DNA from 4 places in the Bacillus sp. AFS053548 genome. Region 2 is predicted to be linked to each of the others. Evidence: riboswitches for the same ligand, from Rfam matches in the RefSeq annotation. Region 2 holds a riboswitch; each other region holds the start of a gene.
The links. Region 2 has a riboswitch for S-adenosylmethionine ahead of CN946_RS07525 (2,3-diketo-5-methylthiopentyl-1-phosphate enolase). Riboswitches for the same ligand answer to the same signal wherever they lie in the genome.
Positions count from the first base shown of each region.

Region 1: another riboswitch for S-adenosylmethionine. It lies ahead of CN946_RS10520 (methionine ABC transporter ATP-binding protein); the one in region 2 lies ahead of CN946_RS07525 (2,3-diketo-5-methylthiopentyl-1-phosphate enolase).
Region 3: another riboswitch for S-adenosylmethionine. It lies ahead of CN946_RS05900 (LLM class flavin-dependent oxidoreductase); the one in region 2 lies ahead of CN946_RS07525 (2,3-diketo-5-methylthiopentyl-1-phosphate enolase).
Region 4: another riboswitch for S-adenosylmethionine. It lies ahead of CN946_RS01245 (bifunctional homocysteine S-methyltransferase/methylenetetrahydrofolate reductase); the one in region 2 lies ahead of CN946_RS07525 (2,3-diketo-5-methylthiopentyl-1-phosphate enolase).

Region 1 covers NZ_NUHI01000020.1:53,314-61,231, reverse strand. Annotated here, with positions in the region: gene CN946_RS10550 (acyl-CoA dehydrogenase family protein) at 1-506, shown strand, start outside; gene CN946_RS10545 (arsenate reductase family protein) at 1,091-1,447, shown strand; gene gcvH (glycine cleavage system protein GcvH) at 1,493-1,876, shown strand; gene CN946_RS10535 (ribonuclease M5) at 2,093-2,443, shown strand; gene CN946_RS10530 (thioredoxin family protein) at 2,459-2,782, shown strand; gene CN946_RS10525 (hypothetical protein) at 2,985-3,347, shown strand; SAM riboswitch class I at 3,425-3,537, shown strand; gene CN946_RS10520 (methionine ABC transporter ATP-binding protein) at 3,677-4,690, shown strand; gene CN946_RS10515 (methionine ABC transporter permease) at 4,692-5,360, shown strand; gene metQ (methionine ABC transporter substrate-binding lipoprotein MetQ) at 5,381-6,202, shown strand; gene CN946_RS10505 (2-hydroxyacid dehydrogenase family protein) at 6,648-7,619, opposite strand.
Region 2 covers NZ_NUHI01000014.1:43,395-51,312, reverse strand. Annotated here, with positions in the region: gene CN946_RS07535 (carbon-nitrogen family hydrolase) at 1-477, opposite strand, end outside; gene CN946_RS07530 (aminotransferase class I/II-fold pyridoxal phosphate-dependent enzyme) at 624-1,808, shown strand; SAM riboswitch class I at 1,866-1,969, shown strand; gene CN946_RS07525 (2,3-diketo-5-methylthiopentyl-1-phosphate enolase) at 2,034-3,254, shown strand; gene CN946_RS07520 (2-hydroxy-3-keto-5-methylthiopentenyl-1-phosphate phosphatase) at 3,261-3,914, shown strand; gene CN946_RS07515 (methylthioribulose 1-phosphate dehydratase) at 3,911-4,537, shown strand; gene CN946_RS07510 (cupin domain-containing protein) at 4,554-5,066, shown strand; gene CN946_RS07505 (DUF421 domain-containing protein) at 5,115-5,813, opposite strand; gene yjeM (glutamate/gamma-aminobutyrate family transporter YjeM) at 6,014-7,513, shown strand; gene CN946_RS23360 (hypothetical protein) at 7,594-7,734, shown strand; gene CN946_RS07495 (membrane lipoprotein lipid attachment site-containing protein) at 7,882-7,918, opposite strand, start outside.
Region 3 covers NZ_NUHI01000009.1:36,842-44,759, forward strand. Annotated here, with positions in the region: gene CN946_RS05895 (ATP-grasp domain-containing protein) at 13-966, opposite strand; gene CN946_RS05900 (LLM class flavin-dependent oxidoreductase) at 982-2,031, opposite strand; SAM riboswitch class I at 2,164-2,270, opposite strand; gene CN946_RS05905 (hypothetical protein) at 3,130-3,507, shown strand; partial or broken gene CN946_RS05910 (SDR family NAD(P)-dependent oxidoreductase) at 4,092-4,445, opposite strand; gene CN946_RS05915 (ABC transporter permease) at 4,626-5,390, opposite strand; gene CN946_RS05920 (ABC transporter ATP-binding protein) at 5,390-6,151, opposite strand; gene CN946_RS05925 (DUF1048 domain-containing protein) at 6,305-6,649, opposite strand; gene CN946_RS05930 (DUF1048 domain-containing protein) at 6,668-7,045, opposite strand; gene CN946_RS05935 (PadR family transcriptional regulator) at 7,047-7,370, opposite strand.
Region 4 covers NZ_NUHI01000003.1:91,450-99,367, forward strand. Annotated here, with positions in the region: gene CN946_RS01235 (hypothetical protein) at 1-186, shown strand, start outside; gene CN946_RS01240 (terpene cyclase/mutase family protein) at 201-2,066, shown strand; SAM riboswitch class I at 2,179-2,282, shown strand; gene CN946_RS01245 (bifunctional homocysteine S-methyltransferase/methylenetetrahydrofolate reductase) at 2,364-4,190, shown strand; gene metH (methionine synthase) at 4,187-7,564, shown strand; gene metA (homoserine O-acetyltransferase MetA) at 7,694-7,918, shown strand, end outside.

The sequences.
Region 1 (7,918 bases), on a different contig from region 2:
AACTACCATTACTTCAACAAGCACAACAAATTCAAGAAGAATTAATGATGTTAATGCCTGAAGAAGTTGGAGACGCTCCATTAGAGCAAGAAAAGTATTTAGTACGTAATGCGAAAAAAATCGCAATCATGATCGCTGGATTAGCCGTTCAAAAATTCGGTAAAGCATTAAGTAATGAGCAAGAAATTCTAGTAAATATTGCTGATATCGTAAGCAATATTTATGCAATGGAATCGACAGTTCTACGTACTGAAAAAGGAATTAATAAAGTAGGTTTAGAAAAATCAAACCAAAAATTACTTTATACTCAAGTGTTCTGCCAAGAAGCATTTAATGAAATTGAAGCTCATGCGAAAGAAACACTAGTTGCTGTAGAGTCTGGTGATACTTTAAGAATGATGACTTCAGCACTTCGTAAGTTTACACGTCATACGCCAATTAATGTAATTGCGAAGAAGCGTGAAATTGCAGCTAATGTATTAGATGAGGAGCGTTATACTGTTTAATTTAAAAAAATGCCGATCTGTTGATTGGCATTTTTTTTATTGCTCGTAAAAAAGTGTATTAGCTTTTATTACTCATAAACAGAAAATAAGGCGAAGTTTTTCTAATCAATCCCAGTATACCATGTTGCCAAAAACGAGGGTTTGGGTCCATGGATTTAGAGAAATATTGGTATAATTGAATTGAGATTATGATAAAGAATATTTGCTAGACCAATATTGACCGGGCGGTTTTTGCTCGGTTTTTTTTTTATTAAAGTTTCATTAATAGTAGGATGAGGAAGATAATTTTTTTAAGTACTATTATAAAAGAAGAAAGGATATTTTTCCCATAAGTTGTGCCATACTAGTAAAGGTTGTGAAAGCTTAAATGACCATTATAAGGTTTATTAGGAAATTACTTTATAGCAATAATGTTTCTTAGTATTTTCCACTAGTGATATTAAAAAAACACGAACATTATACTAGTTTGATTGTTATAATATTGGTATAATGGTACTAACGACAAATTATTACAGAATTTTCGAACGAACTATTTAAACTCACTTATTCCCTGTGATAAAATAGATTTTGGGAGGAGTTGCTAAATGAGTATCATTTTTTATACATATCCAAAATGTGGAACTTGTCGAAAAGCTGCTTCATGGCTTAAAGAGCATAATATTCCTGTAGAAGCAGTTGATATTACATTAAATCCACCTTCAAAGGAATTACTTGCTGATATTTTTAAAGCAAGTGGAATTTCAATAAATAAATTATTTAATACAAGTGGCGTTAAATATCGTGAACTTGGGTTGAAGGATGTTATTCCAACAAAAACAGAGGACGAGCTTTTAGAACTATTAAGTTCAGATGGTAAGTTAATTAAAAGACCTCTACTTTTTAATGGAGATCAAGCGACAGTTGGTTTTAATGAAGAAGTATTTGAAAAAGTTTGGTTATAAAATAACTATATAATTTAAGGTAATTAATCAGAGGAGGATTTCACAATGTCAATTCCAAATGAACTACGTTATTCAGAAGAACATGAGTGGGTAAAAGTTGAAGGTAATAAATACTATATCGGTATTACTCATTTTGCTCAATCAGAGCTTGGAGATATCGTATTTGTTGAGCTACCAGAAGTAGGCGATGAACTTACTATTAATGAGCCATTCGGTAGTGTTGAATCTGTAAAAACAGTATCTGAACTATATGCTCCAATCAGTGGTAAAGTAATTGAAGTAAACTCTGATCTAGATGAAAATCCTGAATTCGTAAACGAATCTCCATACGAAAAAGCATGGATGGTAGTTGTTGAAGCTACAAACGCTTCTCAACTTGATGAGTTAATGACTGCTGGTCAATACGAAGAAATGATCAATCAAGATTAATTATCTAGCATTAAGCGTCCTTTTGGGCGCTTTTTTATTTTATGTGTATAATAAAAGTAATAAAGCTTAACTTATTTACATAAAACATAATTTAAAGGGACATTTTCATTTAGGGGAAAAAAAGGAAACAAGAAAGGCAAAATCGAATATACTATATACAAAAGATTTTTAGTCAAAAGTTTTTGAGTCCTATACATTAGGTGATGCCCAGTGAATATTGAAGATCAAAGAAAAGTTATCATTGTCGAAGGTACTACTGATAAGAGGAAAATACAGACGATCATAAAGGAGCCTGTAGATATTATCTGTACGAATGGTACAGTTGGTACTTCAAAGCTAGATGAGCTTGCTGAAATGTTAGATTTAAGAGAAATTTATGTATTAGTCGATGCGGATGAAGCTGGTGAAAAGCTTAGAAGATTGTTAAAAAGAGAATTTCCACAGGCAGAGCATCTGTACATTGATAGAAGTTATCGAGAAGTAGCAACAGCTCCGAGTCAACATTTAGCTAGTGTATTATTAGGAGCGGATATTTCGGTATTTACAGATTATTTACGTACAAATTAAAGAGGAATTAAGATTATGCAGCAATGGACAAAGAATGAAATAATGCAAAGAATTCAATCAAAAGAGACAACAGTAATTTATATCTATACCGCAATGTGTGGTACATGCCAAGTAGCATCTAAAATGCTGGAAATTGTAAATGAGATTCTGCCAAATTTACCGATAAGTAAGGTAAATATTAATGAAATCGTTGAGGAAGCTCAAAGCTGGAAGATTGAAAGTGTACCTTGTTTACTTATTTTTGAGAATGGGGAAATGAAACAAAAAATCTACGCTTTCCAATCTGTTCCGTATTTACATGAATTGTTAAAAAAATATAATTTATATATTAAACGATGAGTGCATACTGTATGTTGCACTCTTTTTATATGGTTTAAAAGATTTCCTGATTTTAGACATATTTCTCGGGAAATGAGTTGAATGCTGTAGAAATAAAATTAAAATATAGATTTTTATCAAGGTAAATGTCGAGCGAAATATAAAGAATACACCTCTTATCTATGAGAAAATAAGATTAAAGAATCCGGAAGAGGTGTTTATTATGGAAATCAAGGAGTGGATTGGACAAGCTAGAAACTTATTTATAAAAAAAGAATATTTACAAATCATTTTGCCAATAGAAGAAAGGATTGTAGAATTTAACTGTCTAAATGAAAAAGTTTTTATAAAGTTAAGTAAAAAGGCTCCTTTTATCGAGGTAATTGATCGTTCGATTCCGCAACTTAGAGTTAATTTTTCAAAAGATGGATGGGAATATCTATATTCAGGTTCGCAAAGGTTAGGACTTTTATTAAAACTGAACGATGCTTCTTTTGAAGGAAATTATCGATTATTACTACTAATGGAAACGATTTTTCAATATACGAGCGTTGAAAACGAAAAAAAACTTTTAGAAAATTGTTGACAACTAGTATCTAACTTTGTAGAATTGGACTTACGTTAAAGAAATTACGTTAAACAACTTAATAGATCGTAAGATTACTCTTATCGAGAGAGGTGGAGGGACTGTGCCCTGTGAAACCCAGCAACCGTCAATGATCGTCATTGAAATGGTGCTAATTCCTGCAAAGTATATATGCTTTGAGAGATGAGAGAAAGGAATACTTTTTGTATGTTAAACCTTTCTGCTCATGTGAGTTGAAAGGTTTTTTTGTTTTATGCGACTAAAAAAGTACCTACTTACAAAAAATTGAAAGATTAGTTGTTAGAATGTTTTGAAAGGAGATCAAGTGTATGATTCAAATAAATAATGTAAGTAAAACATACAAAGGTAAGAAGGGCACAGTTACGGCAGTACAAAATGTTTCGTTAACTATTGAAACAGGTGAAATTTTTGGCATGATCGGATATAGCGGCGCAGGGAAAAGTACGCTATTACGTATGCTAAATGGTCTTGAGTCCCCTACATCAGGTGAAGTGATTATTAATGGTCAGTCGATTTCTAAATGTTCATCTAGTCAATTAAGAAAAGCAAGACAGAAAATAGGTATGATTTTTCAGCATTTTAATTTATTGTGGTCGAGAACTGTATTAGAAAATATACTTTTCCCACTTGAAATTGCTAAAGTTTCAAAAAAGGAAAGCATTAATCGTGCGAAAGAATTAATCAAACTTGTAGGTCTTGAAGGAAGAGAAAATGCTTATCCTTCTGAACTTAGTGGCGGTCAAAAGCAACGTGTTGGAATTGCAAGAGCACTTGCTAATAACCCAGATGTTCTTTTATGTGATGAAGCGACATCTGCATTAGATCCAGAAACAACAGATTCAATATTAGCTTTATTGACAAATATTAATAAACAGCTTGGTATTACAATTATCCTGATTACTCATGAAATGCATGTTATTCAAAAGATTTGCCAACGAGTAGCTGTAATGGAAAACGGAAATGTAGTAGAAGAAGGTCATGTTGTTGACGTATTCACTCGTCCTAAACAAGCAATTACAAAGAAATTTGTGACGCAAATCAAAGGCAATGATGAAGAATTAGACAGTGAAGTAATATCTGAGGGAGATGGAAAGGATAATACTTACAAGCTAACCTTTAAAAATGGTCAAGCAGATCAGCCACATATTTCTGAAGTAGTTAAGCACTTTGATATTGAGATTAACATTTTGCAAGGAAAAATTGTTCAAACTGCTGAAGGCTCTTATGGGACAATGAAGATTCAACTTGTTGGAGACATAAATAACATCAAAGAGGCAATCACTTATTTAGAATCAAAACAAGTTGAAGTGGAGGTAGCATAAGATGACACAACTTTTTCCGAATGTTGATTGGGATGCAATGCTTTTAGCATCTCAAGAAACATTATTCATGACAGTAATAGCTGCGCTTGCAACGTTCATTTTTGGACTAATAATAGGTTTATTCTTATTTTTAACTAGTAAAGATCAGTTACTTGAAAATAAATTTTTAAATACAATCCTAGCAGCGTTTGTAAATATATTTCGTTCAATACCGTTTATCATTTTAATTATTTTATTAATTCCATTTACGATCATTATACTTGGCTCTATGCTTGGAGCAAAAGCAGCATTACCTGCATTAATTATTGGTGCTGCACCATTCTATGCAAGGATGGTCGAAATCGGATTAAGAGAAATTGATAAAGGTGTAATCGAAGCTGCAAGAGCAATGGGAGCTAGTACTTTTACAATCATCATAAAAGTATTAATTCCAGAAGCATTACCAGCAATAATTTCAGGTTTAACTGTTACTACGATCGCAATTGTTGGTTATACGGCAATGGCTGGTGTAGTAGGAGGCGGTGGACTTGGTAACCTAGCTTTTATGGAAGGATACCAACGTTCTAATAACCAAGTAACTCTTGTTGCGACAGTAATTATTTTATTAATCGTATTCATTCTTCAATTTATTGGTGATTTAGTAACAACGAAAATAGATAAAAGAGCTTAATCATAAGGGAGGAACTGACAGTGAAATTCAAAAAAATCGTAGGTTTATTAGGAGCAGGTGTTTTAGCATTATCTTTAGCAGCATGTAATAAAGGTGGAGAAGATAAAAATAAAGAATTAGTTGTGGGTGCATCAAATGTACCTCACGCAGTTATTTTAGAACAAGCTAAACCAATTCTTAAAAAAGAAGGAATTAACTTAAAGATTGTTAAATTCCAAGATTATGTATTACCAAATAAAGCATTAGCTTCAAAAGAATTAGATGCAAACTATTTCCAACACATTCCATATTTAGAGTCACAAATGAAAGAAAATGGTTATAAATTTGAAAACGCTGGTGGAATCCACATCGAGCCAATCGGAGTATACTCTAAAAAATATAAGAACCTAGAAGACCTACCAAATGGAGCTAAAATTATTATGAGTAGCTCAGTAGCTGACCATGGTCGTATGTTAAGTTTATTACAACATGAAGGTTTAATTAAACTTAAAGCTGGAGTAGATCCAACTACTGCTCAGATTAAAGATATTGCTGAGAATCCAAAACACTTAAAATTCCAAGCTGATGTAGACGCTGGAATGCTTCCAAAAGTTTATCAAAACAACGAAGGCGATGCAGTGTTAATTAACACAAACTATGCAATTGATGCTGGATTAAACCCTATGAAAGATGCTATTGCTTTAGAAGGAAAAGATTCTCCATACGTGAACATTATCGCAGTTCGTAAAGGTGATAAAGATAAAAAAGAAATTAAAGAGCTTGTAAAAGTATTACACTCTAAAGAAATTCAAGATTTCATCATTAAAAAATATAAAGGTGCTGTAGTACCTGTTAGTCAATAATTAAAAAAAGAAAGGGTATCCCAAGTGAAATTTATTATGGGAACCCTCTTTTTTTATTTGAAAAACTATTAATTGCAAATAAACTTTGAAAATCGCAAATAAAATTTGCAAAACTGCAATTAAATTTAGAGAATCGCAAATAAAATTAGCTAATTTGCAAATGAAACCTAAGGAATTGCAAATAAAATAGAAAATTACTAATACCATTTAAGGTATTATGACCTTAAAACTGTACGATTGTAGAGACTTCTTAATGGAAGATTAGCAAATACGTTGGGTTCTTTCTAAAGTTGGTATGCTAATTATTTATAAAAAAGATCGATTACAAACAACAAATGAACGAAAATACCTCTCAAACCAAAGTACTTGCAGATTTAATTTTAATAAAAAAAAGGGATGCACATAAGTGAGTGAATCTAACTTATGAAACAGCCCCTTATTATTTTTAATTCTTCACGAGAATTTGATTTACAGGTGAGATTGGTGGTCGTTCAGCCATAACCTCAATAATATTTTTAGCTGCTATTTCTGACATAGCATCACGAGTTTCATATGTTGCATTACCGATATGAGGTGTTAATACAACATTTGTAAGTGATATTAGTTCTTCTGTTATTTTTGGCTCAAATTCAAATACATCTAGAGCCGCTCCCGCAATAACACCATCCTTTAATGCGTCTACTAATTCCTGTTCGTTCGCTAAAGGACCTCTAGCTGCATTGATAAAAAACGCAGTATCCTTCATCATGGAAAACTCTTCTTTTCCAAATAAATGGTGTAACTCAGGTTTGTAAGGACAATGAAGGGTAATATAGTCAGAAGTCTGTAATAATTCCTTCAGTGATACGTAAGTGGCATTTAATTCTTGTTCAAGCTCTTTGCTTATTCTTCTTGGTTGATGATAAATAATATTCATATTAAACGCCTTAGCTCGCTTAGCTACTGCTTGTCCGATATTTCCAAAACCAAAAATACCTAAAGTTTTTCCTGATACTTCTGTTCCTCTAAAAAATAAAGGTGCCCATCCTTCAAAACCTTTTGTACGGCAAAGTTCGTCTCCTTCGACTATTCTTCTGGAAACAGCTAAGAGAATTCCGAAAGTTAACTCTGCAGTTGCGTCTGTAGAAACAAGTGGAGTGTTTGTAACATGAATGCCCTTACTAGTTGCATAATCAACATCGATATTATTAAATCCTGCTCCGTAATTAGCAATAATTTTTACATTTTTAGCAGCATCAATTACTCTTTTTGTGATTGGAGTGGATAGTAAACTTAAAATTGAATCTACCCCACCTACAAGTTCACACAATTCATCTTCTGTAATTAATTTCTCATTTTCGTAAACAATGACATGATGATCTTTTAATAATTCCTCAGCTTTTTCTGGGATTTTTCCCGCTACCAAGATATGTGCCAAATTAGAAACCTTCTTTCAAGAATTTAATAATTGAATATTAACGTTTTTATTATAAATGAAGTTTCAAGTTTTTGTTTAATTTAGTATTTGGCAGATTAAAGAATATATTTATTTTTAAGGTCTGTCAGCAAAATAAAAGCAGACAGAGGTATGCTTTTTTCACAGAGTGTTGAAATATAAAACAGTCTATAGGGAAAACAAAATTAAGTGGAACATTATTGATGTTTAAATTCATTTATTTATTAACGATTTTAAATATTAAAGTGTTTCAACAATTTTAATATGCCAACAAGCTATAG
Region 2 (7,918 bases):
ACCTTTTTGAGAATGCGCTCCAATCCATTCAGGAAAACGCAAATCATAGCAAACGAAACCTGCAACCGTTAATCCATCGATTTCAAAGAGACCATCTGTTTCACCTGATTGTAGATAGTGATGCTCGTTCATTAACTGGAATAAGTGAACTTTATCATATGTTTTTACTAATTCACCAGTACTGTTAATAACAATTAACGTATTCGTTACACCTTTTTCTCTTGCAATTGGGAACGAACCAGCAATCAAAATTACGTTTTTTGATTTTGCGATTGACTGAAGTTCAGAAATAACCGCTTCTTGTTCATCTGTGTGCAAACCAATTTCTTCCAGACAATAGCCTGTTGTCCATAATTCCGGTAATACGATTATACGGACATTTTCTTTAACAGCTTCGTTTATTTGAGTTTTCATTTTCTCTAAATTAGACTTTGATTCACCTAAAATAACGTCAGATTGAATACACGCAATTTTAATCACAATTTATTCACCCTATTCTAAATTTTATAGACATTTTTAAATCGAGCATATATGATGGTGAAAGTTATTGCAACAGTCGTTCATGAAAATCATTCGATTAAGAAACGATCTATTCAAATTAATTTTATTATATTTTTGGAGTGATTAACTTGAATCATAGTAAACTATTAAACAATTTACCAAAACAATTTTTTGCTTCACTAGTCCAAAAAGTGAATCAGTCAATAAGTAATGGTCATGATGTAATTAATCTTGGTCAAGGAAATCCTGATCAACCTACACCCGACCATATTATAAAAGCATTACAAAAGTCTGTTGAAAACCCTTTAACTCATCGTTATTCTCCGTTTAGAGGAATGAGCTCTCTTAAAAATGCTGTTGTAGAATTTTATAAACGAGAGTATGATGTTGATTTAGACCCAGAGGAAGAAGTAGCTATCTTATTCGGTGGAAAAGCTGGATTAGTTGAGCTACCACTTTGTTTATGTGACGCAGGGGATACAATTTTAGTTCCTGACCCAGGCTATCCAGACTATTTATCGGGTATATCTCTTTCAAAAACAGTCCCATATATGCTTCCATTACTTGAAGAAAATCAATTTTTACCAGATTATAAATCAATTCCTCAGGATGTTTTAGGTGCTAGTAAAATATTATTTATCAATTATCCAAATAATCCCACAGGTGCTATAGCAACTGAAGAATTTTTTAAAGAAACAGTTGAGCTTGCAAAAAATAATCAGATTACAGTTTGTCATGATTTTGCTTACGGCGCATTTGGTTTTGACGGCAAAAAACCTTTAAGTTATCTTCAAACGCCTGGGGCAAAGGAGTGCGGGATTGAAATTTATACCCTTTCTAAAACGTATAATATGGCTGGTTGGAGAATTGGTTTTGCAGTTGGAAATAAAGAGGTTATTTCTGCAATTAATCTATTACAGGATCATCTTTACGTTAGCATCTTCCCTGCTGTTCAAGAAGCTGCCGCTGTTGCGCTTACTGAATCTCAAGAAAGTGTCAAACAACTATTGGCACTTTATGAAGAACGTAGAAATGTATTTATTAGCGGCTGTCACGAAATTGGATGGGAAGTAACTGCACCAGCAGGCTCGTTTTTTGCATGGTTAAAAATTCCATCTGGTTTTACTTCACAGGAATTTGCTGATCTATTACTTGAAAAGGCTCATATCGCAGTCGCTCCAGGAAATGGATTTGGAGAATATGGTGAAGGTTATGTAAGAGTCGGGCTATTATCAGATGCTGATCGATTGAAGGAAGCAGTTGCTAGATTAAAAGAGATTGAAATATTTTCAAAATTTAATGTTTGACAATTGCGATTGTTCATGAAATAATGCGATTAGATTAAGAATTCAAAATTAAATATTACTTTATTCAGAGTAGGTGGAGGGACCGAGCCCGATGAAACCCGGCAACCGGCTAGTTAACTAGTACGGTGCTAATTCTCGCAGCATTTGCTGACAGATAAGGTGTAGGTAAACCTCTCCTTAGTGGAGAGGTTTTTTGTTTGATTAAAACTTTTTGGAGGTTTTGAGATGAGTGGAGTAATAGCAACTTACCAAGTTTATGATAAAAATCATCATTTAGAAAAAAAGGCAGAGTCAATCGCACTAGGTTTAACGGTTGGTTCTTGGACGTCTTTACCTCAAAATGATCAAATACAATTACAAAAGCATAAAGGCAAAGTTCTTTCAGTTCATGAATTAGATTGCGAAGAGAATATCGTTAACTTTTTAGGGTATAAACCGACAAAAGGGATTATTGAAATCTATTATCCTAGCTTAAATTTTTCAGCTGATCTTCCAGCTATTTTAACAACCGTTTTCGGTAAGCTATCCCTTGATGGTGAAATTAAACTAATTGATTTAAATTTTACTGACGACATTTTAAATCTTTTTCCGGGTCCAAAATTTGGTATTAAAGGCATTCGAGAGAAATTGGATGTATATGATCGACCTTTATTAATGAGCATTTTCAAATCAATTATCGGCAGAGATATTAGATACATTTCAGAGGAATTAAAAAAGCAAGCTTTAGGTGGCGTTGATTTAATTAAAGATGACGAGATTCTTTTTGACACGATTACATCTATTACGGATCGCGTCACTCACGGAAAAAATATTTTGAACCAAGTTTATGAGAAAACAGGACACAAAACATTATATGCGGTGAATTTAACTGGCCGTACATATGATTTAAAAGAAAAAGCATTACGTGCTGCAGAAGCTGGTGCTGATGTGTTTTTATTAAATGTGTTCTCGTATGGAATTGATGTCCTTCAAGATTTGGCAGAAGATCCATCAATTAATATTCCAATTATGGCTCATCCTGCTGTATCGGGGGCGTTTACATCATCACCAATTTATGGAATTGACGCAGGATTATTACTAGGGAAACTTTTACGAATTGCTGGTGCAGATTTTAGTCTATTCCCTTCACCATATGGATCAGTTGCATTACAAAAAGAGACAGCTTTAAAAATCGCTGAAAATTTAACAGTATCAAATGGATTAAAAGAGACTTTCCCAGTCCCTTCTGCTGGAATTCACCCAGGACTAGTGCCTCAATTAATTCAAGATTTTGGAATTGAGCAAGTCATCAACGCTGGCGGCGGTGTTCATGGTCATCCGGATGGACCAATCGGTGGAGGTAATGCATTTAGAGAAGCAATTTCAGCAACATTGTCTGGAGTTGAGCTAAAAGACTACGCACTTCCAAATACATCACTACAAAAAGCATTACAACTTTGGGGGTAAACAACAATGGCAATAAAGATTTTTTGTGATTTTGATGGAACAATTACTGAGGGAGACAATATCGTTAATTTAATTAAAGAATTTGCTCCACCTTCAGTAAGTGAATTAACAAGTGAAGTATTAAATGGCAATATATCAATTCGAGAAGGCGTAGAGAAAATGTTTGCTACGATTCCTTCAACGAAAAAACAAGAAATGACCGATTTTGTAATTGATCGTACTGTCATTCGATATGGTTTTAGCGATTTTATTCAATTTGTAAGCGCTCAACAATATGAGTTAAAAGTTGTAAGTGGCGGACTAGATTTTTTCGTTCATCCAATTTTAGCGAATTATCTTCCATCTTCAGATATCTTATGTAATCGTACTGACTTTACAGGTCAAACTGTAAAAATTCATTGGGATCACTCTTGTGATGAAAACTGTACGAATGATTGTGGAATGTGTAAACCATCTGTTAAAAGAAAGTTTAGTGAATCAAATGATTTTATCATTGTCATTGGCGATTCAATTACTGACTTACAAATTGCAAAAGAAGCCAATTTAATTTTTGCTCGAGATTTCTTAAAAGATAAATGTGAAGAACTATCTTTACATTTCATTCCTTTTGAAAATTTCTATGATATTCGAGCTTCATTAGAGAAGGAGGTGTTAGTATGAAGGACTTTTTCAAGCATTATGATGAAATACGCGAAGTAAAAAAAGTACTAGCTGATCGAGATTGGTTTTTAGGAACTAGCGGAAATTTATCAATTAAAGTAAATGAGGAGCCTTTAAACTTTTTAGTTACAACTAGTGGTAAAGATAAAACTAAACATACTTATGACGATTTTTTACTCGTTAATGAATTTGACCAATCTGTTTGGGATGAATCAAAAAAACCTTCAGCTGAAGCCATTTTACATCGTCTAATTTATCAACACACTAATGCAAAATGCGTTCTTCATGTACACACTTTAGCAAATAACTTTATAACAAAGGATTTTCCATATCAAGATGAGTTATCTTTTTCTGGTATCGAAATTATTAAAGCATTAGGACTATGGGAAGAAAATGCAGAAATTACAATTCCAATTATAAAAAATTATGCGCATATCCCTACTCTTGCAAATGAATTTCTTCCACATATTAAGAATGATCATGGTGCTGTATTAATTCATAATCATGGTATAACAGTATGGGCCGAATCAGCATTTGAGGCTAAGAAACATTTAGAAGCTTATGAGTTTCTATTCCAATATGCATTGCAAGGTATACAAAAAAATACATTTATAAAGAACTAACTTGGAGGAATGAAGAATGGCAACAATTTGGGTAGAAAAAAAAGATTATCATATTACAAGTGATGTTGAAGTAAAAGCATATTTAGAAGAACAAGGTGTAATTTACGAAAATTGGAATATCGAACAATTACATAGTTCGTTACAAGAAAAGTTTAGTTTATCAGATGATGAAAAAGCAGCGATTCTTGAAACTTTTAAAGCTGAAATCGACAGTATTTCATCAAGACGTGGCTATTTAGCGAGTGATATTATTACTCTTTCAGAAGCAACTCCAAATCTTGACGAATTACTTAAAAACTTCAACCGTGAGCATCATCATACAGATGACGAAGTTCGCTTCATTGTTAGCGGTCACGGTACGTTTATTATCGAAGGAAATGAAGGATTTTTCCATGTTAATTTGAATCCTGGAGATTTAATTTCTGTACCACCAAATGTACGCCATTACTTCACGTTAGCAGAAGATCTTAAAGTAGTTGCTGTTCGATTGTTTGTTACTACTGAAGGCTGGGTACCGATTTACGAATAATTAGATAAAAACTAAATTGACTCATATCCACTTTAGGATGTGAGTCAATTAATTTTCTTCTTCATTGAAATGATCTTCTCGGTAATCGATATATAAAGACCCATCGGTTTGTACTTCAACAAAAAAAACTTCTGAAACCGATTTTATGCCTACCCTTTCGAGTTGAGACATTAACCATTTTTTATCCAAGTTTAAATTTGATAACGCATCTTCATTTATTTCCCCATCAGATACCACCGCTGTTGAAGTTGGAAATAATAATGTTTTTTTCCATGTTTTATTTTTCTTCGTTTTAACATCTTTTGTTTTCATTATAGATAGACTTCCATCAATTTCAAATATAGCGTATTCTACATCTTTTAACGAATAAATATTTTCATTACGTAGCATTCCTTGAAATTGTTCTGTATCTAATCTAGCTTTTTTTAATGCATTTTCCATTATTTTTCCTTGTCTAATTAAGATTATTGGCTCTCCAAGTATAAACTTTCGTGCAGTCTTAGATTTCAAACTTAAATAACCCATTATAATTGTTAAAACTGCCCAGCCAACTAATCCAATTATGCCATCCCCAACATCTAATGTTTTATCTGCCGAAATTGATGCAGCTATATTCCCTATTGTAATAGCCGTTATAAATGTAAAAACATCTAATTGACTAATTTCCTTCTTCCCCATTAACCTCGTTAAAATAAATAATACAAAAAATGAGCATATAACCCTAAATAAAACTTCATTTAAGCTCATTTATTTCATCCTTTCTCTTTTACACAAACCATTTTAAATATTATTAATCAACTTAGCGTTTGAAAAATGGAATGAAACTATTCCATATTATTTCTAAAAAATAGTAATACTGGTGCGTTTGTTATGTCCTCATAATTTACCGATTATTGAAGAAAATATTACTATTCAATTATAATCGACTAATTACCTGAGGTGAGATCTTGAATAAAAAACTTTCACTTGTTGGCTTAATTTTAATGGTTTTTACAACTGTATATGGTTTTGGAAATATACCTACAGCCTTTTATTTAATGGGATATAGTGCAATTCCATGGTATTTACTCTCAGCTATTACGTTTTTTATTCCTTTTGCTTTTATGATGGCTGAGTTCGGAGCTGCATATAAGCATTCTGAAGGTGGAATTTATACATGGATGGCAGATTCAGTTGGACCTAAATTCGCTTTTATCGGTACCTTTATGTGGTTCTCTTCTTACGTAATTTATATGGTTAGTGTCTCTTCAAAGGTTTGGATTCCACTATCAACGTTTATTTTTGGTAGTGACAAAACGCAATCCCTATCATTATTTGGACTTTCTTCAACTCAATCGATTGGCTTATTAGCATTACTTTGGATGTTAATTGTGACATATTTCGCTTCAAAGGGTATTGAAAGTATTAGCAAAGTAACAACCATTGGTGGGGTTACTGTTTTCTCATTAAATATTGTGTTGCTAATCACCAGTATCCTTATTTTTATATTTAATGGAGGAAAATTTGCTCAACCAATCAAAATTTTTTCATCAGCTTTTGCTCACTCACCTAATCCAAATTATCTATCTACCCTCGCAATCTTATCATTTGTTGTATTTGCAATCTTTGCATATGGCGGTTTAGAAGCAATTGGTGGATTAGTTGATCAAACGGAAAACGCTGAACGAAATTTTCCGAAGGGGATTACAATTTCAGCAATTATTATTTCAGTAGGATATTCGTTAGGCATTTTTTTAGTAGGGATCTTTATTAACTGGTCAAATGATTTAAGTGCAAGCACCACAAATTTAGGGAACATAACATATGTTCTAATGTACAATTTAGGATTAGAACTTGGAAAAGCTTTTAATTTATCAACACAGACTGCCGATCTAATTGGTATTTGGTTTGCAAGAATTACTGGCTTATCAATGTTTCTTGCATATACTGGTGCTTTTTTCACATTAATTTATGCACCAATAAAAACCATCATTAAAGGCACACCAAAATACTTATGGCCGACAAAATTCTCAGACACAAATGAAAAAGGTATGCCTGTCAATGCAATGTGGGTACAATTCGCAATTGTTTCAATCATTATCGTCCTAACATCCTTTGGGGGTGAAGGAGCATCATCATTTTTTAATAAAATAACTTTAATGACGAATGTTTCAATGACATTACCTTATATATTTTTAGGTATTGCTTATCCAATGTTTAAAAGGAATGATCAAATCGATAAACCATTCCAAATTTTAAAATCAAATTCATCTGCTTTATTTGTAAGCATTCTCGTTATTTTAGTAGTTGGATTTGCAAACTTTTTTACGATCATTCAACCGGCTATTGAAGGTGATTACAACTCAACAATCTGGATGATTGCAGGTCCCATCTTCTTTTCAATATTAGCTTTACTAATTCTTAACCGTTCAAGAAAACATACCCAAAAAGAGAAGAAAATTGCCTAGCAATCTTCCCACTTTTTGTTAATAACAATTTCGAAAGTAAGTTGGAAATATAGCACATACTAAATTTGGAGGTGATATTCATGGGTCACAATCAAAATCCACATGTAAAAAAGAAGAACAAAAATAAAGGGCAACCTACACCAGCTGCAGTTAATTCAGAAGGCTATTTTGCTCCTAGCAAATCAAATACTGAAGCTCTTAATGAAGTTAAAAATTCATAAAGAAAACTCGCCGATTAGCGAGCCGTTAATAGAAGTCAGAGGGCGTAGTTGCACTGACCTCTACGTGGATTTTTCTTCTCCGTTTGCCAAATTATACTTTCTTAATGTGTAAAAAAATGACCGTCATTTGTTTGGCGGTCTCTTTAATTATTTACTCATCGAATCCGCAGTTTTTATTAAATCT
Region 3 (7,918 bases), on a different contig from region 2:
AAATAGTTCTACTTAAGCCGTTGCTGTAGAGTATTTTTCTTCCAATGTCTTCTTTAAAAATAATGCTACTTCAAGCATTCCGTATTTTCCAGCTATTACTTCCGCATCTGAGTTATAGTTGGTATTTGTATTAATATCATAAGTATAAATAACACCTTCAGCATTTCTAATAAATTCGATTCCAGCAACTTGAATACTATTTTTAACTAGAACTTCTTTATATTTCTCTAAAATTTCGTCGTCAAAACCTTCAACAATTTGGAATTTAGGCTTCTCTTCTACTTCTTCACCTACTGGGCAGAATAAATCACCAATTTGGCACGCATCAGCTGGGCATAGTTCAAACCCTTCCGAAGTATCTACTTTAACAGCATAAACAAAGTTTCCGCCAACAAACTCGCAACGAGTGATGTAGCTTTCAGGTGATTTGATGTATTGTTGAATAAGTGTAATACCATCGACTGGTTCTTCAAATGTCGGTCCATCGACATAAGCTTTTAAAGCATCAACACTATGGAATAACTGGACACCTAACCCTTTACCGGCACGATTATGCTTCGTAATAAATGACTGTCCAGCAAAGCTATTAGCTGCTTTAATAATGTTTTGTTTTCCAACTGCTGCGATTGTTTTAGGAGTCTTCACACCATACTTTTCTAGCTCTAAGTATTGTAAAACCTTACTAACTTCTAGCTTTAGGGCATTGGTACCATTCAAAACCGTACGGCCATGTGCTTCAAGCCAAGCTAATACTTGCCCAGTAAATTCAGCTGCAAAACGATGATCACGTGTATGAGAAGAAGCACTCATTCGACTATAAAAAATCCCTTCTGGTGGTACTGTTGATAAATCTACTGTACCTTCGTCTAAATGCCATTCTTCAAATGGAACACCAAGCTCCTCTAATCTTTTTGTTAAATGGATTGTCCATTCACTATTTTCATGTATTACATATACTTTGCTCATTTTTATGTCCCCATTCTAGTTTTTTATTAAACTACGTTTTTGTTCTACTAATGGCATAACTTGCTTTGAAAATCGTTTCATTTCCTCTAGTTGAGGTGAAAATTGCAATAATAATAAGTCTAAGCCAGCTTCTTCATATTGAAATATTCGATCTGCAATTTGCTCTGGTGTCCCTACTAGATTTGGTCTAAGACCACGATTTGAAACTGAGTAATCTTGTAATTGAATTTGCTGCTCTAATTGTGATTTTGTCGTGAAGTCTTTAAAGCCAGCATAACCGCTAGAATCTTTCACTGTCGTAATTTTTTCTAACTCAGCCAAAGCCTCTTCTTCTGTATCTCTACAAATAACATAAGCGGCCATACCGAAAGAACTTAAAGGTGCATTGCCAGTTTGTTCACGGCGTACCTTCATATCTGTTACTTTCTGATTAATTTCTTCAACTGTTCCACCGTGCATCACATATGCGTCACACTTTTCTACAATGGTTTGCTTACCTTTATCACTTTCACCACCTGCATAAAGAATAGGGTTTGGTCTTTGTACAGGTTTTGGAGCAAGCCTTGTATCCTTTAAGTCGTAAAATTTTCCAGAATAATTGAACGTTTCTTCTGTCCATAAGCCTTTTAGGACATCAATAAACTCCTCTGTACGAGCATAACGCTCATCATGTTCTGTAAAAATACCGCCATATTGACGAGCTTCTTCTGCCCACCATGCAGAAACGACGTTTAGGGTAAAACGACCGTTACTGATTCGATCTATATTTGCGGCCATTTTTGCTGTTACTGCAGGATTATGAAAACCTGGACGAATCGCGGTCATAATTTCGATTTTTTCCGTCACTGCAGCAAGTGCCGCTGCTGTTGACCAAGCTTCAAGTGAATCATGCTCTGGACCTTTAATATCGTTTAAATATAATTCAGCAATTAAAGTAGTCGAGTATCCCCATTTTTCAGCTGATTGAATGACCTCTTTAGCATATTCAAATGTTGGTGGCATTCTTTCGTCATCCACATTCCGTAACCAGCCTCCAAAAATCGGTAACCAAAAACCATATTTCATTTCTATTCTCCCCTTTATTTTTCAAATCGTCTAGTTTTCATATTGGTTAAGTTGGGTTTTCATTTAAACTTAAATAAGAAAATAAAAAGAGCCTCTTTCATTCAGAAAGAGGCATCGGAAACAATTGTTTTCGACTTATCTATCAGAATGATTTCATTCTGCAGGAAGTGGCACCGTTCCTTAATAAGGAGGTTGCCGGACGTCATAGGGCCTGATCCCTCGGTCACTCTCGATAAGTTTGTGTTATGTAATTTCATTAACTGAATCATAAATCCTAGTAAACAGATTGTCAATAATGGAAATTAAACATTTTTGTTAAGATAGCGCTTTTCATCGTTATATTTATTAGAAAAAATGAAATTTTATAATTATTTAATTAACATTAAACCAAAGTTAACATAGTACCAGTTCCCTTTAGTTTCACTTCTGATTTTACTCGAAATTCTTGAGCTCATAAATTTTGATGCATCTTTCTCATACTTTTTCAATTCTCTATTTTGATGTAATGATTTTTTGGACTCCTCAATAAATCCTTTTACCTTTATATGAACGTCTACATTTCTTTTTATCTGCAAGTTTACTTTAAAGATGGTGCGGCACTACTACAAATCATGAAAACAAAAGGTTGGTTAGTTCCAGCACCACTTCACTTTGAAACAAAACAACAACAACATTAAAAAAATTGTCCACCTATAAAATTAGGTGGACTTTTTTTAGTTTATTGGTGCAATCTTATTGCAATTCTTTCTCCATCTCTAAAAAATTCTCCGTTAGGTCTTTACTCTAAAACCTCTTGGACTTTTTGTAATCTGTTTTACTTATTTACGTACTAAAGTAGTAAAAAAGTGTAATATAGTTATCATATTTTTATCGCCTTTAAGATTCGAGATATTGTCACACTTTTTTTATTTTTTAACATATTATTTTGTTAAAATTTAATTAAATTTTAGTAATCGAAAAAGGAGAAAGTATGTGAAAAAATATTTTTACTCATTTTTGGTACTGCTATTAGCTTTTAGTTTTGTAAAACCGGTATTTGCAAATGAGGAAAGTCTTAATAATTGTGATATCTTTAAAAATTACAATGAGGAAGAATATTTGTTAGTAGTAGATGATTCTATGACTAATAGCGAGCAGAAAGCTATAATCGATGAATTTTTAGCAAATCCTGAATTAGAATCTTTAATTTTTTTAAATGCTTCTGAACTATTAGAAGATCATGTTCCCTATGATGATATTAAACCAAAAGCTAGACTTGGAGTTAATATGTATAAAGTTAACAACATTCGTAATGGTAGTGATGTTACAGGATCCAGTGCTATTGCCACTGCAATCGGTGAGCCAGGCGTAACGATTGGAATCTCACAAACTAAAAGTGTAGCAACTACAATCAGTTCTAGCTATGGTGCTAGTAATTCAGCATTAACAGCCTCTTTAGGTTGGGATGTTACCAAAAGTGAATCCGTTTCAATTTAAAGTTCAGTAACAGTCCCTAATACAGTAAATTGTAAAAAGGTTGCTAAATTGGCTTTAAAAGCATACCCAGTATTTAAGACTAAAAAATATGATGTTCTAAAGATACCTTGGTACTCAATTTATTGGAGTTTAGAAGGGACAGGTACGGCTAAAAAATCTTATGGAGTGGAATATAAAAAAACGTATACTTATAAATAATTATTGAGTTTATTAAAAATGAAAAAAACTACTTATTTTTATTTTTAATGTTGATTATACTTATTGGAAGTTTAAAGATTCCTAGTATATTAGAATCAACCTACCCATTTGGTAAAGATGATATGGGACAAGCTTTTTATAATATAAAATATTTAGTACAAAATCTGTTTTATTTAGTTTTTATAATCTTTATTAATTTAATTTTATTGACACTTTTTTTAAAAAATAAAGAGTAAATGCCCTTTCTCCGGTAAGTAATTTAATCGTGTTATGTTTTATTTTGTTTATCTGCGGAAGAAGAATGCAATATATTGAAAAGAAGTGCATTTTCCGAATATCGAATAATGTACTACTTTTTCAATATGTGTCATTTCTGAGATAGATCGTTACCAATCAATGCTTTCTCCATCTCTAAAAAATCCTCCATTTGGTCCATCATTTCCAATTGTCGCTAACCAAATAATAGACTTAGCAGCTTGCTCAGGAGTTCTTGGTGCAGATAGTCCACCCATATCAGTACTTACCCATCCCGAATCGACGGCATTTATATTGATATCTCCTTTGATTTCTGCAGCTAACAATCTTGTCAATCCATTTAGGGCAAGCTTAGATAGCTTATAAGCTCCTACTTCTGGATATGCCATTTCACTCATCGCTCCATATTCTGAAGAAATATTAATAATTCTTCCATAACCTTGTTTCTCCATAATAGGAATAAAAGTACGAATCACATTGTAAAAATAAAAAATAACTGTATTTCAAAGGATTAAAAAGTCGATAATAAAAGACTTTTATAAAAAATTGTAATAAGTATTTTTTTAGAGAAACTAAGGTTTCTCTTTTTTAATTTCATAAATACAATGTAAACCCAGAAAAAGTACAGACTGAAAGAATTCCTCCTCACCCTGTACTTCGCCATTTTATTTCATACGTTTTTTATATACCTTCATTGAAATCACATAAAACAAAATCCCAATTCCAACTAGCCAGAACAACGCTGTTACAATCGCACCATAATCCGGCTGCCCAGCCAAAAGGGAACGGACACTTTCGGCAATTGGTGTCATTGGCTGATGTTCGGCAAAAGCTCGAAGCTTGCTACCCATATTATTCGTCGGAACAAAGGCAGAACTTACAAACATTAAGCCCATAAGTAGATAAGAGAACACGCTTGCACCTTCATACGATTTTGACATTAAACCACATGCTACTGCAATCCAAGTGAAAGAAAATACGGTAAGCAGGAACATACCAACTGCTAATAGCCACTCCACAAAATCAGCGTGAGGACGAAATCCCATGATAAAAGAAATAAGAATCACCGCAGCAACTGATAATAAGTTTAATAATAATGTTGAGATGACATGCCCTCCCAAAATGGATGATTTGGCGATTGGCATGGAATGGAATCGATCAAATATTCCTCTAGTCATGTCAGTATTCACTCGAACCGCTGTATAGGAAATCCCCATTCCAATACACATAAGCAACACACCTGGAACGATAAAATTCACATAATCTACTTTATTCATTGTCATGGCACTACCGAAAATATAGACAAAAGCAAGCATAAGCATAATCGGCATAAGAATGGTTGTGATAATTGTGTCAATACTTCGTAGTGAATGCTTCATCACCCGACTGCTCATTGTAATTGTATCACTGAAAAAATGGTTTCCACTCATTACAATTCTCCTTTCTTTCCGGTAACAGCGAGGAAAATTTCCTCAAGGTTCGGCTGTTTTTCCACGTATTCCACTTTTTTAGGTGGAAGAATTGCTTTTAATTCATCTAATGTTCCTTGAACAAGAATCTTTCCTTCATGTAAAATCGCAATGCGGTCAGCTAGTTGTTCGGCTTCTTCTAAATATTGGGTAGTAAGAAAAACGGTAATACCAGCTTTCGCCATATCTCGAATCACTTCCCACAAAGCTAACCGAGCTTCGGGGTCAAGTCCAACAGAAGGCTCATCAAGAAAAACAAGTTCAGGTGACCCGAGTACTGTCATTGCTAAATCCAAGCGTCGTTTCATACCGCCTGAGTAAGTAGCAAGAGCTCGATCTCCAGCTTCGATTAAATCAAAGCGGCGTAAACTTTCTTCCACAGCTTCTTTCCGATTAGGCAAGTGGCGAAGTTTTGCTACTAGATCGAGATTTTCACGCCCTGTCAAAATATCATCTACTGCAACGTTTTGTCCGGTTAGACTGATTTTCTCACGTACTTGTTGTGGGTTCGTTTGAAGGTTGGCATTACAAACTTCAATTTCCCCTTTATCTGCCTGCAGTAAAGTAGTTAAAATTTTAATAATAGTTGTTTTACCAGCACCATTTGACCCCAGTAAAGCGAAGACACTGCCTTTCTTTACTTCAAATTCCACGCCTTTTAATACTGGGACATTTTTATATGATTTTTCAAGCCCTTTCACTGAAATTGCTGTATTACCCATAATCGTTTCCCTCCCATATATGAAGTTGAAGGCGCGTTCACTGCGTAGTAGCGCCTGCAACTGGTTTTTTCTATATTGACTAACAATTAATCATTTCTTAATTGTTCAAAATCTAACTGAATAGCTAGTATTCCAAAAAGGTATTTAAGACGCTTATTTCTTCTTCCCAACACGATCTAGAATGCTTTTGTTCAAATTATTGCGTAACTTATCATCCCATCTTTTCGCTTGATCGGTAAGTCCATTGGCAAATGCTGTCAAGTCTTCACCTGTCACTTCTAATACGTCTTTGCCATCTGCCGCACCAGCTTCAAATAAATCAATGAGATCGTACTGGATTCTCAGCATATCCATGCCACTTCCAGAGGCAAAACTCCACATATAGTTGCAGATTGTTTTGTAGGCTTCTGAGTAGTTTCCTGGCAAAGCTTCCACACGCGCCATCATTTCTTTGTATTCTTTTTTGTCATCAAGTATCTTTTTGATAAAATTTATCATGATATTTAGCCCCCTACATTATTTTTTATTCGTCCATATTTTTACTTGCTGTTCTACTCTACTCTCGATGTCTTTTTTCATATCTACTTGCCTTCCTAATATACTTGCCGATTCTCCTTCTAGTTTTGAGAGAGCCATCAATTCGTCAGCAAATGCCGCCACGTCTTCACCGGTAACATCTAGCACATGCTTGCCTTCTGCTGAACTTGCTTCAAACAGTTCATACAAATTAATGATTTCTTCACCAAATCCATATCCAAAATTCCACATGTATTTTTGAATTTTTTTGAACACAAATGCGTAATCTTTCGGAAGGGCGTTTACTTTTTTCATAAATGCTTTGTATTCCTTCTTGCTTTCTAGATCGCCAATGATTAGCTCTATAAATTTCTTCATATTACTTCTCCCCTTTTAAGCTATTTATTTTCGATGAAACAAAATCCCATTTTTTCCAAAATTGCTGTAATTCCTCATGACCAGCTTCCGTTAATGAATAAAACTTTCGAGGTGGGCCCATTTCAGAACGTTTTTTCTCAATATTTACCAATTCTTTCTTTTCCAGCCTGATCAAAATTGTGTAGACTGTACCTTCGACAACCTCTGTAAAACCTAAATCATTTAAGAGTCGAGTAATCTCATAGCCGTAAGTATCACCACGACTTATGATTTCAAGTACACATCCTTCTAATGAACCTTTGAGCATTTCTGTTAAATTTTCCATTGCTTACACCCCCTTTAATATTTGGTTAAATAGTTTTCGGCCTATTTTGAATACATAAAACCACTTCTCAAGCTAATTAGTAATACAGATATTCAGTGTCACTTAGTACTGGATAAAAAAAATATCTAAATAGACTATGGAGCAAGGATTTCATTTGATAATTTTCACATGAATTCTTTTCAGCTATCTAGCGTGACTGATATTCAGTATTACTTAGTAATAGTATATTGTATTACTGGGTAGCGAAAATGTGAACGGATTTTTTAAAAAAATTTATAAACATTTTCAACTATTTATTATTACAGATATTCAGTATTACTTAGTACCATTACATAGTAACACTAAGTAGTGAGGTTATCAAGCTGTTAAAAAAATAAAAAATATTTTTTTAAGACTAAAGTGCATAGCAATCTAACAAAAAACCTCTTGATAACAATCGTTGAAGTTATATGAAGTTATTATAAAAAGTATGCCCAACCATTTTTTCTGAACAAGTAGCCATTAGCTATTATCGAAAATTTTATTTAGTTTATTCATTTACTAAACGA
Region 4 (7,918 bases), on a different contig from region 2:
TTCGGATTTAACATAATTGTTTTACCTTTTAGCCTTTTAGCATTTATTATTTCAATTGTTTATTTTAGTAAAAAAATAGAAATTGAGGTATCAGAAGAAATTGATGATCTTGAAGAAATTGAAATTGAAATTGAAATTGAGCATTCAACAAGAATGGAAAAATACCATCAGGCAGAAAAAAATTGAACTGAGGTGGTAAAATGGACCTCGAAAATATTGTTTTACGAAATATTGAAGAGCGGATCAAACGGCTAAGAGCAAAACAAGATGAAGATGGTTCTTGGGAATTTTGTTTTGAAGGTTCAATAATAACGGATAGTTTTATGATTTTATTATTGAATGATCTTGAATACAAAAATCAAAAGGTGATTGATGGGATTATCGATCGTATCATCAATCTTCAACATCCTAATGGAGCTTGGAAATTATACGAAGATGAAAAAGATGGAAACATAAATGCAACAGTACAAGCTTACATAGCTCTATTAATCTCAAAAAAGTATTCAAAAGAACATTCAAGTATGAAGAAAGCTGAAAAATTTATACGTGAAAACGGTGGAATTAAAAAAACGCATTTTATGTTAAAAATGATTCTAGCTACTCATGGTTTGATTGAATATCCTAAATTATTTTACTTTCCAATGAGTTATTTTTTGCTACCGGATAAAATGCCGTTAAGTTTATTTGATCTAAGTAATTATGCTCGAGTTCATTTAGTTCCAATGATTCTTTGTATAAATAAGCGATTTAAAGTGAAATTGGATGAGGATCTAACTATCGATCATCTTCTGGAAACTAGTGAGGTAGAATGGTTTTACGAAGAGCGAGGAAGTTTTTATCAATTTTTACTTGAAGAAGGTAAGAAGCTAGCTTCATATCCTCTCTATTTTCACCAGAAAGGATATGAAAAGGCTGAAAGATTTATTCTGGATCGTATTGAAACAAATGGAACTTTTTTTAGCTATGCTAGTTCTACATTTTATATGATTTATGCTTTAATGGCTTTAGGCTATGAAGCAGCTTCATCTGTCATTCAAAATGCTCTACAAGGACTTCTTTCATATGCAGCCAATACTGAAGCGGGACTTCATATTCAAAATTCGCCATCAAAAGTTTGGGATACTGCATTATTGTCATATGCAATTCAAGAAGCTGGTCACCAGGTAAGTGATCCGATTGTTTCGAAATCAATAAAATACCTGATAAAGAAACAACAAAATATGAATGGTGACTGGAAGGTTCATGCTAAAAACTTAAGTCCTGGCGGTTGGGGTTTTTCTGATGTTAATTCTTTTATCCCAGATAATGATGATACAGGAGCAGTTTTAAGGGCGCTTGCAAGAAGTGCTTTGGATCAATCCACAATTCATGAAAGTTGGTTGAAGGGAGTTCATTTTTTACTTGGACTTCAAAATGACGATGGTGGATGGGGAGCATTCGAAAAAAATGTAACAAATAAGTGGTTAACATTTTTACCAATTGAAAATGCAAAAGATGCAATCATCGATCCTTCTACTCCAGATTTAACTGGACGAATATTAGAATTTATTGGACACTATACGACGATTTCAAACGATGATCCGATTGTGAAAAAGGCGGTTAATTGGCTTTTAAAAAACCAAAAAACAAATGGTAGTTGGTATGGTAGATGGGGTATTTGTTATATTTATGGGACTTGGGCAGCGATTACTGGTCTTCGAGCCGTGGGAATTCCTAAAAATCATGAGGCAATTAAAAAAGCGGAGAAATGGTTAGTTAGTATTCAAAATGAAGATGGAGGTTGGGGTGAATCAGGTCTTGCACCTGTAAAAAATAAATATATTCCATTAAAATATAGTACACCTAGTCAAACAGCGTGGGCAGTTGATACATTACTTTTAATTCGTAATAAAGAAGATGAAGTAATTAGAAAAGCGATTAAATTTTTAACTACTCAAAGTGAATTAACAAATAAATCATTAACTTATCCAACTGGATTAGGATTACCTGGTCAGTTTTATATTCACTATCATAGCTATAATGAAATTTATCCGCTATTAGCACTAGCACACTATAAAAATAGTTAAATAATACTATTATGTAAACAAAATAAATTTATTTTTGGAAATCTTTCCATAAATGTCTTTTCTTTATCATATAAATATAGTAAACTGATTTATATTAAATATAACTAAATAATCCTTATCGAGAGTGGTGGAGGGACTGGCCCTTTGAAACCCGGCAACTTTAGCGAAAGCTAAAAAGTGCTAAATCCAGCATGTTTAAAACATGAGAGATAAGGCGTGATCTGTACTTAAACGTCATTCTCTCATTTTTTTTGAGAGAATGACGTTTTTTATTTTATATAAACGGGAAGTGATTGAATGGGCTTATTGGAAAAGTTAAAAGATGGAATTGTTTTAGGTGATGGTGCAATGGGAACGCTTTTGTATTCTGGCGGACTTCACAGTTGTTTTGAAGAACTGAATATTACTGAGCGTGATCGAATCATTCATATACATGAACAATATATAGATGCTGGCGCAGAAGTGATTCAAACAAATTCGTACGGTGCGAATGCTGGAAAACTGAGACAATATGGTTTGGAAAAGCTGGTTAAGCAAATTAATCAAATGGCTGTTAGAAATGCTAGAGCGGCTTCAAAAGGAAGAGCTTTAGTAATTGGTGGTATAGGTGGAATGAAATATGTAGGTTCTACTTTTACGACACCTTTAGAACGAGAGATGATGCTACTTGAGCAAGCTTCAGCGTTACTAGAAGAAGGCGTAGATGGTATCATGCTTGAAACATTTTATGATGAAAATGAATTATATGATGCTGTAAATCTATTAAGAGGAAGAACGGATTTACCAATTATTGCGCAAGTAACACTACAAGAAATTGGCATCATGCAAAGTGGCCAATATATTGAAAAAATTCTTCCTAATTTAATCGATTTGGGTGCAGATGTTGTTGGAATCAATTGTCATCTAGGACCACTTCATATGTTGGAGTCATTAAATACCGTTTCATTACCAACAAATGGTTACTTATCGGCATTTCCTAATTCAGGATTACCGCTATACAATGAGGGAAAATACGTATACAAATCGAATCCAGAATATTTTGAAGATATGGCAAAACCATTTATTGAACAAGGTGTAAGACTAATCGGTGGATGTTGTGGTACTACACCAGCTCATATCGCTGCTTTACGAAGTAAGATTGAAATTTTACAGCCTGTTACAAAAAAAGAAGTGAAAAACAGAACAATTAAAATTACAATCCCTAAGCAAGAAGAACAAAAGAATGAAACTTTAGCAGAAAAGGCAAAAAAGAGAACGACGATCATTGCAGAACTAGATCCGCCAAAAACATTACAAACTAGAAAGTTTTTTGAAGGGGCGAAAGCATTACATAGCGCAGGGGCTGATGCAATTACGCTAGCAGATAATCCACTAGCTTCACCTAGAATTTCGAACGTGGCGATGGCCTCACTGCTTCAAAGATTGGATGTTCCAGTTTTGACGCATTTAACTTGTAGAGATCGTAATATGATTGGACTTCAATCTCATTTAATGGGGCTATCAACATTAGGATTAAATGAAGTTCTTGCTATAACAGGTGATCCAGCAAGGGTAGGAGATTTTCCGGGTGCAACTTCAGTATATGATGTAGCCTCACTTGAACTAATTCGAATGATTAAGGAAATGAACGATGGTAGGCTTTATTCCGGTAAAAGTTTAGGAAATGGAACGAGGTTTTCTGTTGCAGCTGCTTTTAACCCGAATGTTCGAAAATTTGATGCCGCAATTAAAAGGCTTGAGAAAAAGGTTGAAGCGGGAGCAGATTATTTTTTAACTCAGCCAATTTATGATTTTGAAACGATTGATAAGTTATATGAGGCAACACGTCATATTAAACAGCCAATTTTTATTGGAATTATGCCACTTGTTAGTAAGAAGAATGCTGATTTTATTCATTATGAAGTTCCAGGAATTACTTTATCCGAAGAGGTAAGAAACAGAATTTCATCAGTTGAACCAGAGAGAGCAGTTGATGAAGGTAAAAAAATTGCAAAAGAGCTTATTGATTATATTAAGGATAAATTTAACGGCATTTATTTTATCACTCCATTTTTGAAGTATGAAATAACTCAGGACTTAATTCAATTTACTAAAAGCAGCAATAAAGAGGAGATTCAACTATGAAAACTTTAGACGTAGCATTAAAAGAAAAAATATTACTTCTTGATGGAGCAATGGGAACGATGATCCAGCAAAGAAACTTAACAGCAGATGACTTTGGTGGAGAAGAATACGAGGGCTGTAATGAATATTTAGTTGTTACAAGACCAGATGTTATACAAGAAATTCATGAGGAGTATATATTTGCTGGGTCTGACATAATCGAAACGAACACTTTTGGAGCAACAAATATTGTATTATCCGATTATAATTTACAGCATTTAGATATTGAATTAAATGAAATTGCAGCAAGGATTGCAAAGCAAGCTGTTGAAGCGTCGGGTAAAGATGTATATGTTGCAGGTGCGATGGGGCCAACAACAAAAGCAATCAGTGTTACAGGTGGTGTGACTTTTGATGAATTAATTACTGCATATAATCGACAAGCAACTGGATTAATTAAAGGTGGTGTAGACGTTTTATTAGTTGAAACTTGTCAAGATATGAGAAATGTTAAAGCTGCTTGTATTGGGATTAGTAACGCATTTAACGAATTAAATATAAAATTACCCGTTATGATTTCCGGAACGATTGAACCAATGGGGACAACATTAGCAGGTCAAACAATTGATGCTTTCTATTTAGCCATTGAACATATTTCTCCTATTTCAATTGGATTGAACTGTGCAACAGGACCTGAGTTTATGAGGGATCATGTTCGTTCATTGTCAGAACTATCTGAGACATTTGTTTCATGTTATCCAAATGCTGGTTTACCAGATGAAGATGGACATTATCATGAATCACCAGAATCATTAGCACACAAAGTACGTGATTTCGCTGAACAAGGATGGATTAACATTATAGGTGGTTGTTGTGGAACAACTCCTGAACATATTAGGGCAATGAAAGAAGCGGTAAATGGAATAACTCCTCGTCAACCTAAAAAAAGAGAGGATCATGCGGTTAGTGGTTTAGAATCACTTCGCTATGACGATAGTATGAGACCACTTTTCGTCGGTGAAAGAACTAACGTTATTGGATCTCGTAAATTTAAAAATTTAATAGCTGACGGGAAATTTGAAGAAGCTTCAGAAATTGCGAGAGCTCAAGTGAAAAAAGGTGCGCATGTCATCGACGTATGTATGGCAGATCCTGATCGAGATGAAGTTGAAGATATAGAAAATTTCGTTAAGCAATTAGTTAATAAAGTAAAAGTACCAATCATGATTGATTCAACTGATGAAAAAGTAATTGAATTAGCACTAACTTATATTCAAGGTAAAGCGATCATTAATTCGATTAATCTTGAAGATGGGGAGGAACGATTTGAAAAGATTTTACCTTTCATTCATAAATATGGTGCTGCAGTTGTAGTTGGTACGATTGATGAAGATGGGATGGCTGTATCGGCAGAAAGAAAATTAGAAATTGCAAAAAGAAGTTATCAATTATTAACTGAAAAATACAAAATTCGTGCGACAGACATCATCTTTGATCCGCTTGTTTTCCCTGTTGGAACAGGTGATACGCAGTATATCGGTTCTGCAAAAGCGACCATTGATGGCATTAAATTAATTAAAGATGAATTTCCGGAATGTTTAACGATTTTAGGTTTAAGTAATATTTCATTCGGATTACCAAATGCTGGTCGTGAAGTGTTAAATGCAGTTTTCTTATATCATTCTACAAAAGCTGGTCTTGATTATGCGATTGTAAATACTGAGAAATTAGAACGATTTGCTTCAATTCCTGCAGAAGAACGCGAGCTTGCTGAGAATTTATTATTCCATACGTCTCAAGAAACATTAGATAAATTTGTTGAGCATTTTAGAAATTCAGTAAAGAAAGAAGAAAAACCGAAAGAACAGCTTCCGATTGAAGAAAGATTAGCTGCGTGTGTAATTGAAGGTTCAAAGCAAGGATTAATAGAAGATCTGCAAGCTTGTCTCGACCGTGGTGACATACCGTTAAACATTATTAATGGCCCACTTATGACCGGGATGGATGAGGTTGGAAGACTTTTCAATAATAATGAGCTTATCGTAGCTGAAGTATTACAAAGTGCAGAAGTAATGAAGGCATCTGTAAACTTTTTAGAGCAATTTATGGAGAAAACGGAAAGCTCTAGAAAAGGTAAAGTCATTTTAGCAACTGTTAAAGGTGATGTTCATGATATCGGAAAAAATTTAGTTGATATTATTTTGACGAATAATGGCTTTGATGTTGTCAACTTAGGCATTAATATTCGACCAGATGATTTAATTACAAAGATACGTGAAAATAAACCAGACATTATTGGTTTATCAGGCTTATTAGTAAAGTCTGCTCAACAAATGGTTATTACTGCTGGTGACTTAAAAAGTGCAGGAATTAATACACCAATATTAGTTGGTGGCGCTGCATTAACTAGAAAATTTACTGAAAACCGTATTCAGCCAATTTACGATGGATTAGTTGTTTACTCAAATGATGCAATGACTGGTTTAGATTTAGCAAATAAGATTGTTAATCCAGATCAATTAAAAGTATTAGAAGAAAAGAAAAAGGCAATTAAAAAAATAGACAATGTTATTGAATTGCCTGTTCCTGAAGTTAGTACAAAGAGATCAGCAATACAAAAATCAGATTGCCTAGTTCCTTCATCATTAAGTAAAACGGTCATTAAAAATATTCCAGTAGCTCAAGTGGCACCTTTTATTAATTATCAAATGCTAATAGGACATCATTTGGGTGTAAAAGGTAAATGGGAAAATCAAGAACGTGGCCAAGAATTATACGAGTTAGTTCAAGAATTCTTAAAAGATGGAAATGAATATTTTGACTGCCAAGTAATCTATCAATTTTTCCCTGCTCAAAGTGATGGCAATAATGTCATTATCTATGACTCTGAAACGAAAAAACCGATTGAACGTTTTCAATTTCCTAGACAAAGAAAAGAACCAAATCTTTGTATAAGCGACTTTTTAAATCCTGTTGGTGAAGAGATGGATTATGTTGGATTCTTCTCTGTAACATCGGGACCACGAGTAAGAAATATTGCTGAAAGATTGAAACAAGAAGGGGAGTATTTAAAAAGTCACGTTTTATTCTCATTAGCCCTAGAATTAGCAGAAGGTTTAGCTGAAAAAACACATATGTTGATGAGAGAAAAATGGGGATTCCCAGATCGTCCGGATTTCACGATGTCTGAGCGCTTTAAAGCAAGATATCAAGGAATCAGGGTTTCATTTGGTTATCCTGCGTGTCCAAATCTTGAGGATCAAGAAAAGCTATTTAAGTTAATTAACCCAAATGAAATTGGGATTAATCTGACAGAAGGATTTATGATGCTACCAGAAGCATCTGTAACTGCAATGGTATTCTCGCATAAAGATGGAAGATATTTTTCAGTTTAAAAAGTGAGAATAATTATTCATTTGATTCAATAAAACCATAATTTAGTTTAGATATTTCAAATAGGTAGTAGAAATAGTTCATGCATCAATCTACTACCTTTTTCTTAAGAAAAAAGAGGAGTGGAAAAAATGCCTGTAATTATCAACAAAGATCTACCTGCTACGGAAATTCTAACGAAAGAAAATGTTTTTTATATGACAAAAGATCGAGCGGAGTCACAAGATATAAGACCGCTTCAAATAGGGATTTTAAACTTAATGCCAACTAAAATTGAAACCGAAACGCAATTATTACGTTTAATTGCAAATTCACCTTTACAAGTAGATATCGATTTAATCGGTACTGAATCATAC